DNA from 3 places in the Solibacillus sp. genome. Region 3 is predicted to be linked to each of the others. Evidence: riboswitches for the same ligand, from Rfam matches in the RefSeq annotation. Region 3 holds a riboswitch; each other region holds the start of a gene.
The links. Region 3 has a riboswitch for cobalamin ahead of cobT (nicotinate-nucleotide--dimethylbenzimidazole phosphoribosyltransferase). Riboswitches for the same ligand answer to the same signal wherever they lie in the genome.
Positions count from the first base shown of each region.

Region 1 (4,545 bases), on a different contig from region 3:
CTTGGAAAGAAATGCAACAGCTCAGCAGCTATATACAGTTGCAACTACAATCGTCGGCTTAACAGATTTCGATTATATCGAATCTGTGAAAACGCAGAAAGAAAGTATTACAGCTTAATTAGTATTAGCAAAGAACGGGAGGTGAGAATATGGCACAAGTATTACAATTGACATTTGCCAACATTGCAGGGAATACGATGACGATCAACATTAATGATCCGAAGCCGAATTTAACGGAAGCTGAAGTAAATGCAGCGATGCAAACAATTATGGATCAGGCAGTATTTTCAAAGGACGGATTTTTGTTCAATGTGAAAAAATCAGCGCGCATCGTTGAACGTAATGTCACGGCGATCGAACTGAACAGTTAATAGTAAGGCCGGTGAAGTATGATGCTTTGCCGGCTTTCTCAAGTAAGGAGGAATTTTAATGGACCAGTGGATAGCGATTCTTCAGGAAGTAACATTTCCGATCTTTATATCTTTTTATTTACTGTATCGGATTGAAACAAAACTTGAAGCGATTCATACAGCACTTGTATCATTACATCATCCCGCAGATAGAGCATAAAAAACTCTTCACAATGTTGACACACATCCTTCTTCCAATAACTATTGAGAATATACTAAATATTGGGTAAGATGAGAGTAATGTTCAAAGAGTGGAGAGAGAGAAATGAAAACGAAAAAAATTGTATTCGCACTTATGCTCTTGGCAGCGACAGTTCTCACAGCATGCAGCAATTATCAGTTTAAACCGACGACCAACTTTGAGATTAGCGGGTTTACGATGACCGATCACCGTAACAATGAAGTGACACTGGAAAGCCTAAAAGGGGAACCATGGCTGGCAATGTTCATCTTCACAAGTTGTACAACCATTTGCTCGCCAATGACGATGAATATGACCCGGATACAGGACCACCTCGAAAAAAAGGGGCTGGAAGATTATAAAATTGTCGCGTTTTCAGTAGACCCGGACTACGATACACCAGAGCGTTTGACAGAATATTTATCGCGCCATACACCAGTTGATGAATCAAAATGGCATATGCTGACAGGGTACGATCAAAAATTTATTGAACAATTTGCTAGAAACTCATTTAAAACACCTGTCCAGTCAATTGAAGGGAATGACCAAGTTATCCACGCTGATACATTTTTCCTAGTGGATGAAAAAGGAATTGCCGTGAAAAACTATTCAGGTTATGGCACGGGAGAAGATGGTGTTCCATATGAAACGATTGCGAGTGATATGGAAGCACTCATTGAAGAACGTCTAAAATAATAGTGAAATGTTAGATTAACTTGCGAAAAAAGTGCAGCTGCTTTTTGAGCAAGTTTTTTTGTGGGGTTTACTGCGGACATTTCTAATAAAAGAGCGAAATATGCTAATATCATTCCATATTTCATTAAAAAGCACACTGCATTAGCTGAAATAATTCAATCCGCATATACAGGATGCAAGAAATAAAAAGAATTTTCAAAACTCATTTTCTATGATATAGTATACGAAATTACATACTGTGTAAGTTACGGTGCTTGTGAGAACAAGCTGAAAAGGGAAACCAGTGAAAGTCTGGTGCTGTCCCGCAACTGTAAATCGGAGTTCGTGATATTCAACCACTGTCTAATGATGGGAAGGATCACAAGAACGTTGATGATGAGCCAGGAGACCTGCCGGAAACTAGTACACGCCAATACCTACGTGGAAATAGGTGGTGATTTTGTGCGAAAGTGAGACAACTTCCTTTGATAATACAAAGGTTTCTTTTGTCAATCTCTTAAACATTCACACCCCTCTTTCATTTGGAAAGAGGGGTTTTGGTTTTTATGTAACAAATTTAAGGAGGAATTGTTTATGAAAACAGCAGTAATTGGCTATCCGTATATTGGACCGAATCGTGAGTGGAAGCGTGTAACAGAGGCGTTTTGGAAAGAACAACTATCTTTAGGAAGTTATGAACAGGAAATGAAAAACTTACGCATCGCTCAACTTCAGCAGCAACAGGATTTAGGGCTGGATATTTTAACAGTAGGAGATTTTACATATTATGACCGCATGCTTGACTTAGCCGTTATGTTTAATATGATTCCATCAAGATACGACCACCTTTCATTGCAGCATCATTTAACCGCGTATTTTGCAATGGCGCGCGGTGCTGAAAACGTGGTGGCAAGTGAAATGACGAAATGGTTCAACACGAATTATCACTATATTGTACCGGAATACGAAGGACAGAAACTGGCATTGCAACACAACTTTTACGCGCAATATATACAGGAGGCAATAGAAGCAGCCGGCACAATCCATCGTGTGACTATTATCGGTCCATTTACATTTTATAAACTGACGAAAGGTGTTGGCCCAGAACAAAAACAACACTATATTCAGCAGCTGGTAATGGTATATAAGGAGTTGCTTCAGTCGTTGGAAGCAAGTGGTGCAACGTCGATCCAGCTTGAAGAACCAAGCCTTACAAAAGACCTTACGTCCGAAGAAATAGCATTAGTTCAGCATTTCTATCATCAAGTATTAAACGGACTGACAGTCGAAACGATCTGCACAACTTATTTTGAAGCGTTATCCGATTATGAAACATTGATTGATTTGCCTGTTGATGGCTTTGGACTGGACTTTGTTCATGGGAAAAATGAAAATCTAGCAGCGTTAAAAAAGTTTGGTTTCCCAAAAGATAAAGTTCTATATGCAGGTATTATTAATGGTCGGGACATTTGGAGAGCCGAGTTGCAGAAGCAGTTGGCACTGATTGCGGAAATACGTTCCTATGTACCATTTTCACCAATCCATCTACAAACATCGTGCAGTCTACAGCATGTGCCAGTTACAACAGCAGGAGAGGATGGCATTTTGCCAGAGCTGCTAAATGCTCTAGCATTCGCCAATGAAAAAATTACGGAACTGCAAATGATTAAAGGGAAAATTCTTCAGCCCGAAGTCCTTCATATCCAGGCGTTTTTAGAAAGCGAAAAAGCAATCCGCACCTTGGCACTTCATGAATCGAGACAAAAGAAGGCTGTACATGCACATGTAAACGCATTAACACCGGAATCATTTAACCGAGCAGATAACTACAACAAACGCAGCAAACTGCAACGTGCCTTTTTACAGTTACCAGACTATCCGACAACAACAATCGGGAGTTTCCCGCAATCTGCAGAAGTTAAGAAAAACCGTAGTTTATGGCGAAAAGGGGAAATTACAACAACAGAGTATGAAGCATTCAATGCGAATGAAACGGCACGTTGGATTGCGATTCAGGAGCAACTTGGCCTTGATGTCCTTGTCCATGGAGAATTCGAGCGAACAGACATGGTGGAATTTTTTGGTGAAAAATTAAACGGATTTGCTTTTACGAAAAATGGATGGGTAGTTTCGTACGGATCGCGTTGTGTAAAACCGCCAATTATTTACGGAGATGTTGAATGGATAGAACCGATGACAGTTAAGGAAGTAAGTGCGGCACAATTACTTACGGAAAAACCGGTCAAAGGAATGCTGACAGGACCCGTTACAATTTTAAACTGGTCATTTGTAAGAAATGATTTACCGCGCTCAGAAGTTGCTTATCAAATCGGCCTGGCACTAAGAGAAGAAGTAAGGGCACTTGAAAATGCGGGAATCTATATTATTCAAGTAGATGAACCTGCTTTGAAAGAAGGCATGCCAATCCGTAAAAGTCTGCATAAGGCTTATATCGATGCGAGTGTAGCAGCATTTAAATTAGCGACAAGCGGTGTACGGGAAACGACCCAAATTCATACACATATGTGTTATTGCGAGTTTAACGATTTTATTGATGTAATAGAATCATTGGATGCGGATGTAATTTCAATTGAAACGTCACGAAGTCACGGGGAGCTGATAAAAGTACTGAAAGAAACACCATATGGACTTGGAATTGGCTTAGGTGTATATGATATTCATAGCCCGCGTATTCCAACTGTGGAAGAAATGGCGGCCATTATAGAAAATAGTAAAAGAGTAATCGCAAAAGAACAATTTTGGATCAATCCCGATTGTGGTCTGAAAACACGTACGGAACAAGAGACCATTGCATCATTGAAAAATATGGTGGCCGCAAAAAAGCGTCTAAAACAGTTGAATTAGGGGCGGTCACTATGAGTCGAATGAAAAGAAATTACACCCCTGTTTTTTTGACAGCTATAATGAATGGCTTTACAGGAAGTTATACAAAAAGCCTTAAAGAGTTACGAGATGAATTGATGGCGACATACCCAACGGATGCAAAGGAAATTCAAAAAGCCTACTATTCTGTAAAAGCTGTGTTAGTAGGCTAAATAAATTTTTTACAAACAGATAGAAATTACAATGCCCGTTGCAATGCAATATGCAACGGGCTATTTGTAATACTCATAACGAATTAAAAAGTCCCTTTAAATTTCTCGGGTTTTACTACATAGCCTTCAATAATAAACCCGCACTCGGTACAAATAATGTATTCGATATTGCATCCTAAACTTAATTTATTAACAGGTGACATAACACTGTACCCGCTATGTT
Region 1 covers NZ_JBELZM010000011.1:78,701-83,245, forward strand. Annotated here, with positions in the region: gene ABS917_RS12040 (DUF1659 domain-containing protein) at 1-118, shown strand, start outside; gene ABS917_RS12045 (DUF2922 domain-containing protein) at 150-371, shown strand; gene ABS917_RS12050 (YvrJ family protein) at 430-570, shown strand; gene ABS917_RS12055 (SCO family protein) at 676-1,287, shown strand; cobalamin riboswitch at 1,519-1,698, shown strand; gene metE (5-methyltetrahydropteroyltriglutamate--homocysteine S-methyltransferase) at 1,861-4,131, shown strand; gene ABS917_RS12065 (hypothetical protein) at 4,143-4,322, shown strand; gene ABS917_RS12070 (transcription initiation factor TFIIIB) at 4,406-4,545, opposite strand, start outside.
Region 1: another riboswitch for cobalamin. It lies ahead of metE (5-methyltetrahydropteroyltriglutamate--homocysteine S-methyltransferase); the one in region 3 lies ahead of cobT (nicotinate-nucleotide--dimethylbenzimidazole phosphoribosyltransferase).

Region 2 (4,545 bases), on a different contig from region 3:
GATCCATTTCCACGGATACAAAAATGATTTTGATACGATTTCGGAAGAACAGATTGCTAGCTGGAACGGCCACTCTGTTCGAAAGATTCATTAAGAGGAGCAGGTCGTTATGATTGAAGCTATATTAACCTATGAATTTTTACAAAATGCCTTTTTCTCAGGGCTTGTTATTGGAGTAATTGCACCATTGCTTGGTGTATTTATCGTAGTAAGACGTCTATCGCTAATAGCTGATGCACTGTCGCATGTCACACTGGCAGGGATTGCAGGAAGCCTGTATTTGAGCCAATCGTTTGCAGCGCTGGCATTGCTGAACCCGATTTATCTAGGGATTCTCTCATCTGTAAGTGGTTCGATTTTAATTGAACGATTACGCAGACTATATAAACATTATGAAGAACTTGCGATTCCGATTATTATGTCCGGCGGTATCGGTGTGAGTGCCATTTTTATTTCACTTGCAAGCGGATTTAATGCTGATTTAATGAGCTATTTATTCGGCTCCGTATCTGCTGTATCGCGCCAGGATTTATATGTTGTGCTTGTAATTGCAGTAGTTGTCGTATTGTTTTTAGTTCTGTTTTTTAAAGAACTTTTCGTTTTGTCATTCGATGAGGAATATGCGAAAGCGAGCGGTTTACCTGCGAAATGGATTCATTTATTGTTCATGATCGTTGTCGCACTCGTAATCGCAGCAAGTATGCGTATTGTGGGCATTCTGCTTGTTTCAAGTCTAATGACATTGCCGGTGGCTGCAGCGATGCGATTAGCTCGCGGCTTTAAAGAAGCGATCATTTTAGCGATTGTATTTGGAGAGCTGGCCGTAGTAATCGGACTCGTTTCTGCATTTTACCTGAACTTGGCACCGGGCGGAACAATTGTTGTCACATCGATTCTGATTTTGCTGTTAGTAATTTTAATAAAAAAACTTGTTTTGAAATTCACGATTAAAACGGAAGGGGAAGAAGTACTGTGAATGCATCGCGCGCGTGGGAAATATTAAAGGACAATGGCTATAAAAAGACGGATAAACGAGAGTTGATTTTGGGGATGTTTGCAGCTACAGACAAATATTTGACTGCCCGTGATTTGTTATCAGTATTGAAAAAAGATTTCCCCGGGATGAGTTTCGATACAATTTACCGTAACTTGGCTACTTTTGTGGAGCTTGATATTTTAGAAGAAACAGAATTAAACGGTGAGCGTAATTTCCGTATGCATTGTGAGTCGGATCACCATCACCACCATTTTATATGCCGTGATTGCGGGAATGTAAAGGAACTGTCTGTTTGCCCCATGGAAATGCTCGGTGAAAAGCTGCCCGGTTATGCCGTTGAGGCCCATAAATTTGAAATTTACGGAAAATGTCCGGAATGTTTATAGTTAGCAATAAAAAATATTTATTTGCATAATTTTTTTTATATGCTAAAGTGATTAAGACAAATTGAATAAATTTGCAGGAAAAAGATGCATTATGCATAAATGGGAATTCGGTGCAAATCCGAAGCTATATCCGTAACTGTAAGCGTTGACGAAAATAAGTGAGAAACCACTGCTAATATAGCGGGAAGGTACTTATGAGTAGAGTGAAGCGCGGAGCCAGGAGACCGATCTTTTTCTTATCGTAACATCCCTCTTCGGAATTAAAGAGAATGTACGGCAGTCACTGATCGAATGAGCATCGTTTTACACTCTTTTTTTGATTTTTGAAGCCATCCATTTTCTTGGGTGGCTTTTTTTCGTTCACTCGGTAATTTCGGTGAGGCACTACTTGAAGTGAGGAGAATTATATGAAAAAGGATATCCGTTTTTCCTGTTATCCGTTTATGCGGGAAAAATCTTGCTGCGTCGATTATGAAATCCGCACCGATTCTTTGACGACGCGAATCGGGACAGTCTTTCCAACGTTAGCTGATGATGCATCCGGTCAAGTCGTTCTGGAAGACTTAAGGAAGATACAACCGTTAGCTTATCATGCCAATGGTTCGGTCCGAGGTAAATTGGCCATTACATCAGAGGATATACAATGGCTAAGCGATCGATACGACTTTTATGTAGATGAAGTCGGGGAAACGATTCAGCAATTTGTGCTGCCCCAAGGTATTGAAAGTGCCGCGAGACTCCACATTTGCCGGAGTGAGGCGAAAAAGTCTTACAGAGCATTACATAAAGTAAGTGAAGAAAGAGAAGTGGATGAAATTCTGTTTGATTTTCTCGGGTTGCTGGCCAATGTATTTTTTGTCATGGCGGTCTTTATGAATCAGCAGCATCAACAAGATGAAATTTCATTTATCTCAAAATCCTATCCAACGAAAAAGAAAAAAGGAGTTACAACAAATGAAATCAAATAACAAATGGGTCGTTGCTTTAGCGGCAACATTATTACTGGCAGCATGTGGATCAGATGAGGGGAAAACAGAAAAGGACATTAATAATGCATCCAAAAATGATGGCGCTCCCTATACAGTTGTAGATGACCGTGGTGTTGAAGTGACATTCGAAGAAGTACCGGAAACGATTATTTCCCTGCAACCAAGCAATACAGAAATTTTGTTTGAACTGGGCGTTGGAGAACAAATTGTCGGTGCTACAGAATTTGATACATATCCGGAAGCCGCACAAGAAATTGAACGTGTGTCCACTTCTACAGTCATTAATGCAGAACGAATTGTTGAATTAGATCCGGATGTCGTGATTGCTTACACAATCGGAGATGAAACACAAATTACCCAATTGGAAGATGCAGGTTTAAAAGTATTTGTAATTGCCTCTGCGGCGACATTTGATGATGTTTATTCGGATATTATCCAGCTATCTGAAGTAATGGGTGTCGAAGATAAAGGGGATGAAGTTGTAGCTGACATTAAGGCGCAAATCGAAACAGTACAGGAAAAAACAGCGGATATCGATGCGAAGAAAAAAGCCTATTATGAAGTATCGCCAGCTCCGGATCTTTGGACTACCGGCAGCAGTACGTTCCAGCAGGAAATAATGGATCACGCAAATGTTGAAAATATTTTTGCTGATCAGAAGAGCTGGATCAGTGTGACGGAAGAAGATGTTATAACTCGTAATCCTGAAATTATTATTACACCTGCAACGTATATGGAAAATGCAGTTGAGGAAATTTTAGGACGTACAGGCTGGGATAAAATACAGGCAGTCACAGACAAGGCAGTTTATTTAGTGGATGGGGATATTATGTCACGTCCTGGACCACGAATTGGTGAAGCGGTAGAAATTATGGCGCAATCAGTATACCCGGAATTGTTTAAATAAGTATAGAATAGAAGGACATGCCTTAGTTTAGGCATGTTCTTTTTACATACAAGGATGAGGAGGGAGACGCTTGATCTTTATAACGGGTGGCGTACGCAGCGGGAAAAGTGCTTTTGCAGAGAAATATGCAAGGCGGTTAGGTGAAGTCAATACGCTCTACTATGTTGCGACAGGCGTATCCTTTGATGAGGAAATGAAAAAAAGGATTGTCCGCCATCAGCAGGATCGTGAAAATCAGAATGCCAACTGGACCACAGTGGAAATGCAAGTTGAAGTTCCTGTAGCAATCCGGCAGCTTTCAAACGATGCAGTTGTGCTTTTTGAATGTGTGACAACATGGCTTTCGAATGTACTGTATACATACGAACAAAAAAATGAAAGTAGCGAATATATCGATAATTGTATCGGATCGATGCAAAAGCAATTGCTAACTTGGCGGAAGCAAGGTGCTACAATAATAGTTGTATCAAATGAAGTGCTGGATGAATTGCCTTCACAATATGATGAGGTAAATCTTTATCGTAAATTGTTGGGAGAGCTTCACCAATGGATTGTACAAAACAGTGATGAAGCATATGAAGTACAATTTCAGCTTGTACAGCGTTGGAAGTAAGGAGGAAACAAGTTGAAAAATAGTTGGAGCGGTTTTTTATTAGCGTGGCAATTTTTTTCGGCGGTGCCGATTAAAAAACAGCTGGATATGAATGCCAAGTCTGTTACATGGATGTATGGATTTTTGCCGATTGTCGGATTGCTGATCGGATCCATAATTAGTATTGGTGTATTTATACTATCTCGTTATAGTGAGATTTCGGACTTGCTGTTGGCGATTTTAATTGTTATCGGGTTGATCGCCCTTACAGGGGGACTGCATTTAGACGGATGGATCGATATGAGCGATGCGTTCTTTTCTTATGGAGAAAAGCAGAAACGGCTGGAGATATTAGATGATCCGCGTACAGGCGCTTTTGGGGTTATTAGTGTTTTTTGCTTACTCGTATTAAAAATCGGTGTTATTTATGAAATGCTGTTGCATGGTCATTTGTCGATTGTGCCGCTTTTAATTTTCATACCATTTATTGCAAGAATGGGGATGCTGCTTTATTTTGTGACGATGCAGCCTGCAAAGGAAAAGGGACTTGCTGCTTATTTTAAAGGGATCGTCATTCAAAATAAGCTTGCTGTTTTAATTGGCGTACAAAGTCTCCTGGCATTTGTATGCTGGTTTTACATTGGCGTTTTCAGCTTGTTTGTCTTAGTGGTCGT
Region 2 covers NZ_JBELZM010000001.1:373,195-377,739, forward strand. Annotated here, with positions in the region: gene ABS917_RS01795 (metal ABC transporter ATP-binding protein) at 1-94, shown strand, start outside; gene ABS917_RS01800 (metal ABC transporter permease) at 110-976, shown strand; gene ABS917_RS01805 (Fur family transcriptional regulator) at 973-1,383, shown strand; cobalamin riboswitch at 1,449-1,630, shown strand; gene ABS917_RS01810 (hypothetical protein) at 1,791-2,351, shown strand; gene ABS917_RS01815 (ABC transporter substrate-binding protein) at 2,338-3,279, shown strand; gene ABS917_RS01820 (bifunctional adenosylcobinamide kinase/adenosylcobinamide-phosphate guanylyltransferase) at 3,350-3,892, shown strand; gene cobS (adenosylcobinamide-GDP ribazoletransferase) at 3,905-4,545, shown strand, end outside.
Region 2: another riboswitch for cobalamin. It lies ahead of ABS917_RS01810 (hypothetical protein); the one in region 3 lies ahead of cobT (nicotinate-nucleotide--dimethylbenzimidazole phosphoribosyltransferase).

Region 3 (4,545 bases):
GTCCCGGTCCTTCAACCATAACCTGTACATCATGCTCCCAAGCAATTTTTGTTAGTTCTCCAAGAGTTTCTAATTCCGCAAATTGAGCTTCATCATTGGCATCTGCAATGGAACCAGGACGTAAGCCATCCCCTAAAGAGAATGAAACATCATAAGTTTTCATGATTTCACAGATTTCTTCAAAGTGAGTATATAAAAAATTTTCTTTATGGTGGTGAAGACACCATTGTGCCATAATAGATCCACCTCGGGATACAATACCTGTTAAACGTTTTGCTGTTAACGGAACATACCGTAAAAGAACACCAGCATGAATGGTGAAGTAATCCACCCCTTGTTCGGCTTGTTCAATCAATGTATCACGGTAAACCTCCCATGTTAGGTCTTCAGCAACACCATTTACTTTTTCTAGTGCTTGATAAATAGGTACGGTACCGACAGGAACAGCCGAATTTCGAATAATCCATTCCCGTGTTGTGTGAATGTTTTTACCTGTTGATAGGTCCATAATATTATCAGCACCCCAACGTGTTGCCCATGTCATTTTTTCAACCTCTTCTTCGATGGAAGATGAAACAGCAGAATTGCCAATATTCGCGTTAATTTTTACATGAAAGTTACGACCTATTATCATGGGCTCTGATTCTGGATGGTTGATATTAGAAGGAATAATCGCTCGACCCTTTGCAACTTCATCCCGTACGAATTCAGGTTTCATATTTTCTCTAATTGCGATAAATTCCATTTCAGGCGTGATAATTCCTTTTCGTGCATAATGAAGTTGTGTAATATTTTTCCCTTTTTTAGCCCGTAACGGTTTCCGCTTTAAACCAGGAAACACGTTATGATTAGCACGAGGATCGTTTTTATCTTTATAACCATTATCCTCAGGCTTGATTTCACGACCATCATATTCCTCCACATCGCCACGTTCTTGAATCCATGTACTGCGAAGGGCAGGGAGACCTTTTGTAATATCGACAGAATGATCAGGGTCTGTATAAGGTCCGCTGGTGTCATACACACGTACTGGAGGATTTTCCTCTTCTCCAAACGTACCAGTTGTCGGGCTTAACTCGATTTCACGCATTGGAACCTTAATGTCAGGTCTAGAGCCTGTTACATATACTTTTTTGCTACCTGAAAAGTTAGACATAATGGAAATACTCTGTTCGTTTAATGAAGATGGTGACATTGACATAATAAATCTCTCCTTTTTTGAATATAAGGACAAGAGATAGAGCACAACAGTGAGGAGCTTAAAAAAGCTTATGAAGTACATAAAAAAGCCGGTGTCCAATAAATGGTCGGACCCGGCTAATATGTATACAGAAGTAGTATTACTATAATACGATGCTAACTTCCCCACGCTGGTATGATCCAGATCAGGTCCCAAGAGTCAAGAAACTTCAACGTGTTTCATTCTCAGCCCAACTTATTGGACTCCCCTAGTTATTTCTATTCAATTTTATATTAGTATACATGAAACTTAATTGAGATAAAAGGGAAAATTCAGAAAAGTATTTGTTAGATGAATTACCTTACCAGTTATTGATATCGTACTCATTTCGCATGCACATTACAAACCTCTGCATGTCTCGACGTTAAGAACATTAAAGAAACAAAACCCGAACGTATTATTATTTCTGATGAGTCAACATTCTCAAGAGGTGGACTTTTTTTATATTTAAGGAATTCTGAATCAGAAAACGTTTTAATTCCTGCTTATTGAAAATCATCCTTGACGAAAAAAGTCGTTCGTCGTAAAGTAATGTTAAATTCATCAAGCATTAGGTGCCCGTTAAGGGAGAATAGGGAATAAAGTGAAAAGCTTTAGCGTAATCCCAACACTGTATAGAGGAGTTCCATAGCAAAGCCCACTGGATATAGATCTGGGAAGGGGTTATGGAATCGTGAATCTGAGCCAGGAGACCTGCCTAAGTACGCTTCCTGTTTATAGACACTGGATATGTCTGTAGTTTATTTGTTATCGAATAAACTGCAGGCTATTTTTATTGTCAAAATTCATTCAAATAGGGGGAAACGAAACATGAAATTACTAAAGCAAACGATTGAACAAATTAAAGAAATCGACCGACAAATGGAAGGCAAAGCACGTCAGTACATAGACTCTTTAGCAAAGCCGCCTCAAAGTTTAGGGAAGCTCGAATCTTTAGCAATGCAAATCGCCACAATTACCGGTGAGCTTGCGCCGAAAATCGATAACAAAGCGATGATCGTCATGGCGGCAGACCACGGTGTGTATGAGGAAAGGGTAACGCCAAATCCACAAAGTACAACGGTTTTCCAAACACTTTCATTTCCGAAAGGGACGACAGGGATGTGTACGATTGCGAAAATTACAAATGCACAAGTTATCCCGGTGGATATCGGTGTAAAAGAAGACTTACCTCAAAACGCAGGGGTAATCATTAAAAAGGTGAAATACGGGACAGACAATATGGCGAAAGGTCCTGCAATGACCCGAGAAGAAGCGATTCAGGCGATTGAAGTAGGGATTGAAGTTGCAACTGAAGCCATTCAAAGCGGTATTAATCTTATCGGTACAGGAGAAATGGGCATCGGGAATACGACACCTAGTGCTGCTGTGCTTTCGGTACTTCATGGGTGTGACCCATTGGAAGTAACGGGCTTCGGAGCTGGAGTTGGTGCTGGCGGCATTGAATATAAAGCAGAAGTGATTCGAAAAGCGATTGCATTGAATGAGCCGAATGCGGATGATCCGATTGATGTAGTGGCAAAAGTAGGCGGACTGGAGATTTGCGGGATGGCAGGAATCTTCCTTGCAGCTGCAGCGAATCGTGTGCCGGTCGTAGTTGACGGGTATATTTCAACCGTTTCGGCTTTAATCGCCTATAAATTGAATCCGAATGTGAAAGCGTATTTGATTCCATCCCATTTATCGGAAGAGCCAGGGGCAAAAATTGCGGCAGAGCTTTTAGGATTGGAACCGATGCTGCATATGAATATGCGACTTGGAGAAGGATCAGGTGCTGCACTAGCGTTTCCGATTCTTGACGCGGCATGTTCGATGATTACGAATATGGTCACATTGGAAGAAGCGGCAGCGCTTTTAGTGGCCAAGTAGAAAAGTTTTTCAAAAAGAAAAAAATCATAAAATAAAATTTATTAAACGGGCTACATTAAAAGAAACCATTACTTTTAATGTAGCCTTTTTTCAAATGAATAAGGTAAACCCGGAAAATAAGTACAGTTTTTCAGTCTAATCTATTTGTTTTACCAGTAAAATAACAATAAGCGGAACTTTCCGTTTAATGTACTAAGCGAGGAATACAATAAAGAAAGCCTTATCCAACCCTCGTAAATCTAGTGTTTGACCAAAACATTACAGTTAATGAATAGAATTTGATTTAATTTTACTGAAAATTCTGTAAAATTCAAGCGATTGTCCTGTCAAATGCTTTCCCTTTGTAATATCCTATATTAACAAAATGTAAAAACGTATCCGAACTGTTAATAATAGCTAAAAAAGTGCTTTTTTAATTGAACTTGGAATAAAGTAACCGGTAAATAGGGTAATGAAATAATAAGACCAATTAAGAGGAGAGGCGGGAGGGGCATAAAAGGGAACGGGGTGATCACTATTTCTCCGTATGTGAAAGGTCGTTTTTGAATATATTCGAGAAAAGGATGAAGATAATATGAATCAAATTTTTAAAAAAGATGAGTTTATTATTATTCCTTTTTATAAAGGGCGAAAGCAGGAGTTTATGGTCGTCAATACGAAGAAGGAATTTAAAAATGGACATACGCACTTAAAGTCATTTAAGATGGCCAAGTATTTGATCAACCTTGCGCGATGCCAAAAAATCAATTCCGGGTTAAGACCATATTTATTAACAAGCCTTACAAGAATATCAGCAGACCGTGAATATATTCAGAAATTGGAAGAGCTTCTAGCCGTGAAAAGAAGTAAAGGATCAAAAGCTTCTTATTATAATAAAGCGATTTAATTCTCCAAACACGATTGAACCTAAGTAAGTACAATAAAATATAGACCGCTTTTTCAATAAATAGAAAGAGCGGTTTTTGTATGGGGTGGAACTCATTTCGCAAAAGCTTACATATTTGGCTAAATCATTTTTAATAACGCTTCTTCACCAATCATACCTTCTTCAATACCGTACGCTCTCGCTTCGTATGTGACGGATTCCAGTGGAGCTTTAAGTAAGTCATCGATCGTTCGAACACCGACTGCACGCCCAGCAATGATTTTACGATCGGCCAACTTTTCATTTAACAGCCCGACATCGAGTGCACCACACATAATGTACCCATGCTCATTCGAAATCGTCAGCAATGTTGTTTTAGGTAATTGAACCGTTACAGCAGTAAATAAATGACCTTGAAGATCAATCGTTTCCGTATAGACGATAACCTTCTCCCCCTTTCATATAAATCATATGAAACAATTGAAAAATGGTACTTATTTTGGGGGAAATTTATGTAGGGTATTTCAAAAGAGTTGCTTTTTCCACTTTCCCCAGCTTTCGTTCTACATTC
Region 3 covers NZ_JBELZM010000026.1:9,185-13,729, reverse strand. Annotated here, with positions in the region: gene thiC (phosphomethylpyrimidine synthase ThiC) at 1-1,195, opposite strand, end outside; TPP riboswitch at 1,346-1,460, opposite strand; cobalamin riboswitch at 1,776-1,955, shown strand; gene cobT (nicotinate-nucleotide--dimethylbenzimidazole phosphoribosyltransferase) at 2,051-3,109, shown strand; gene ABS917_RS17775 (hypothetical protein) at 3,684-3,995, shown strand; gene ABS917_RS17770 (YunC family protein) at 4,115-4,417, opposite strand.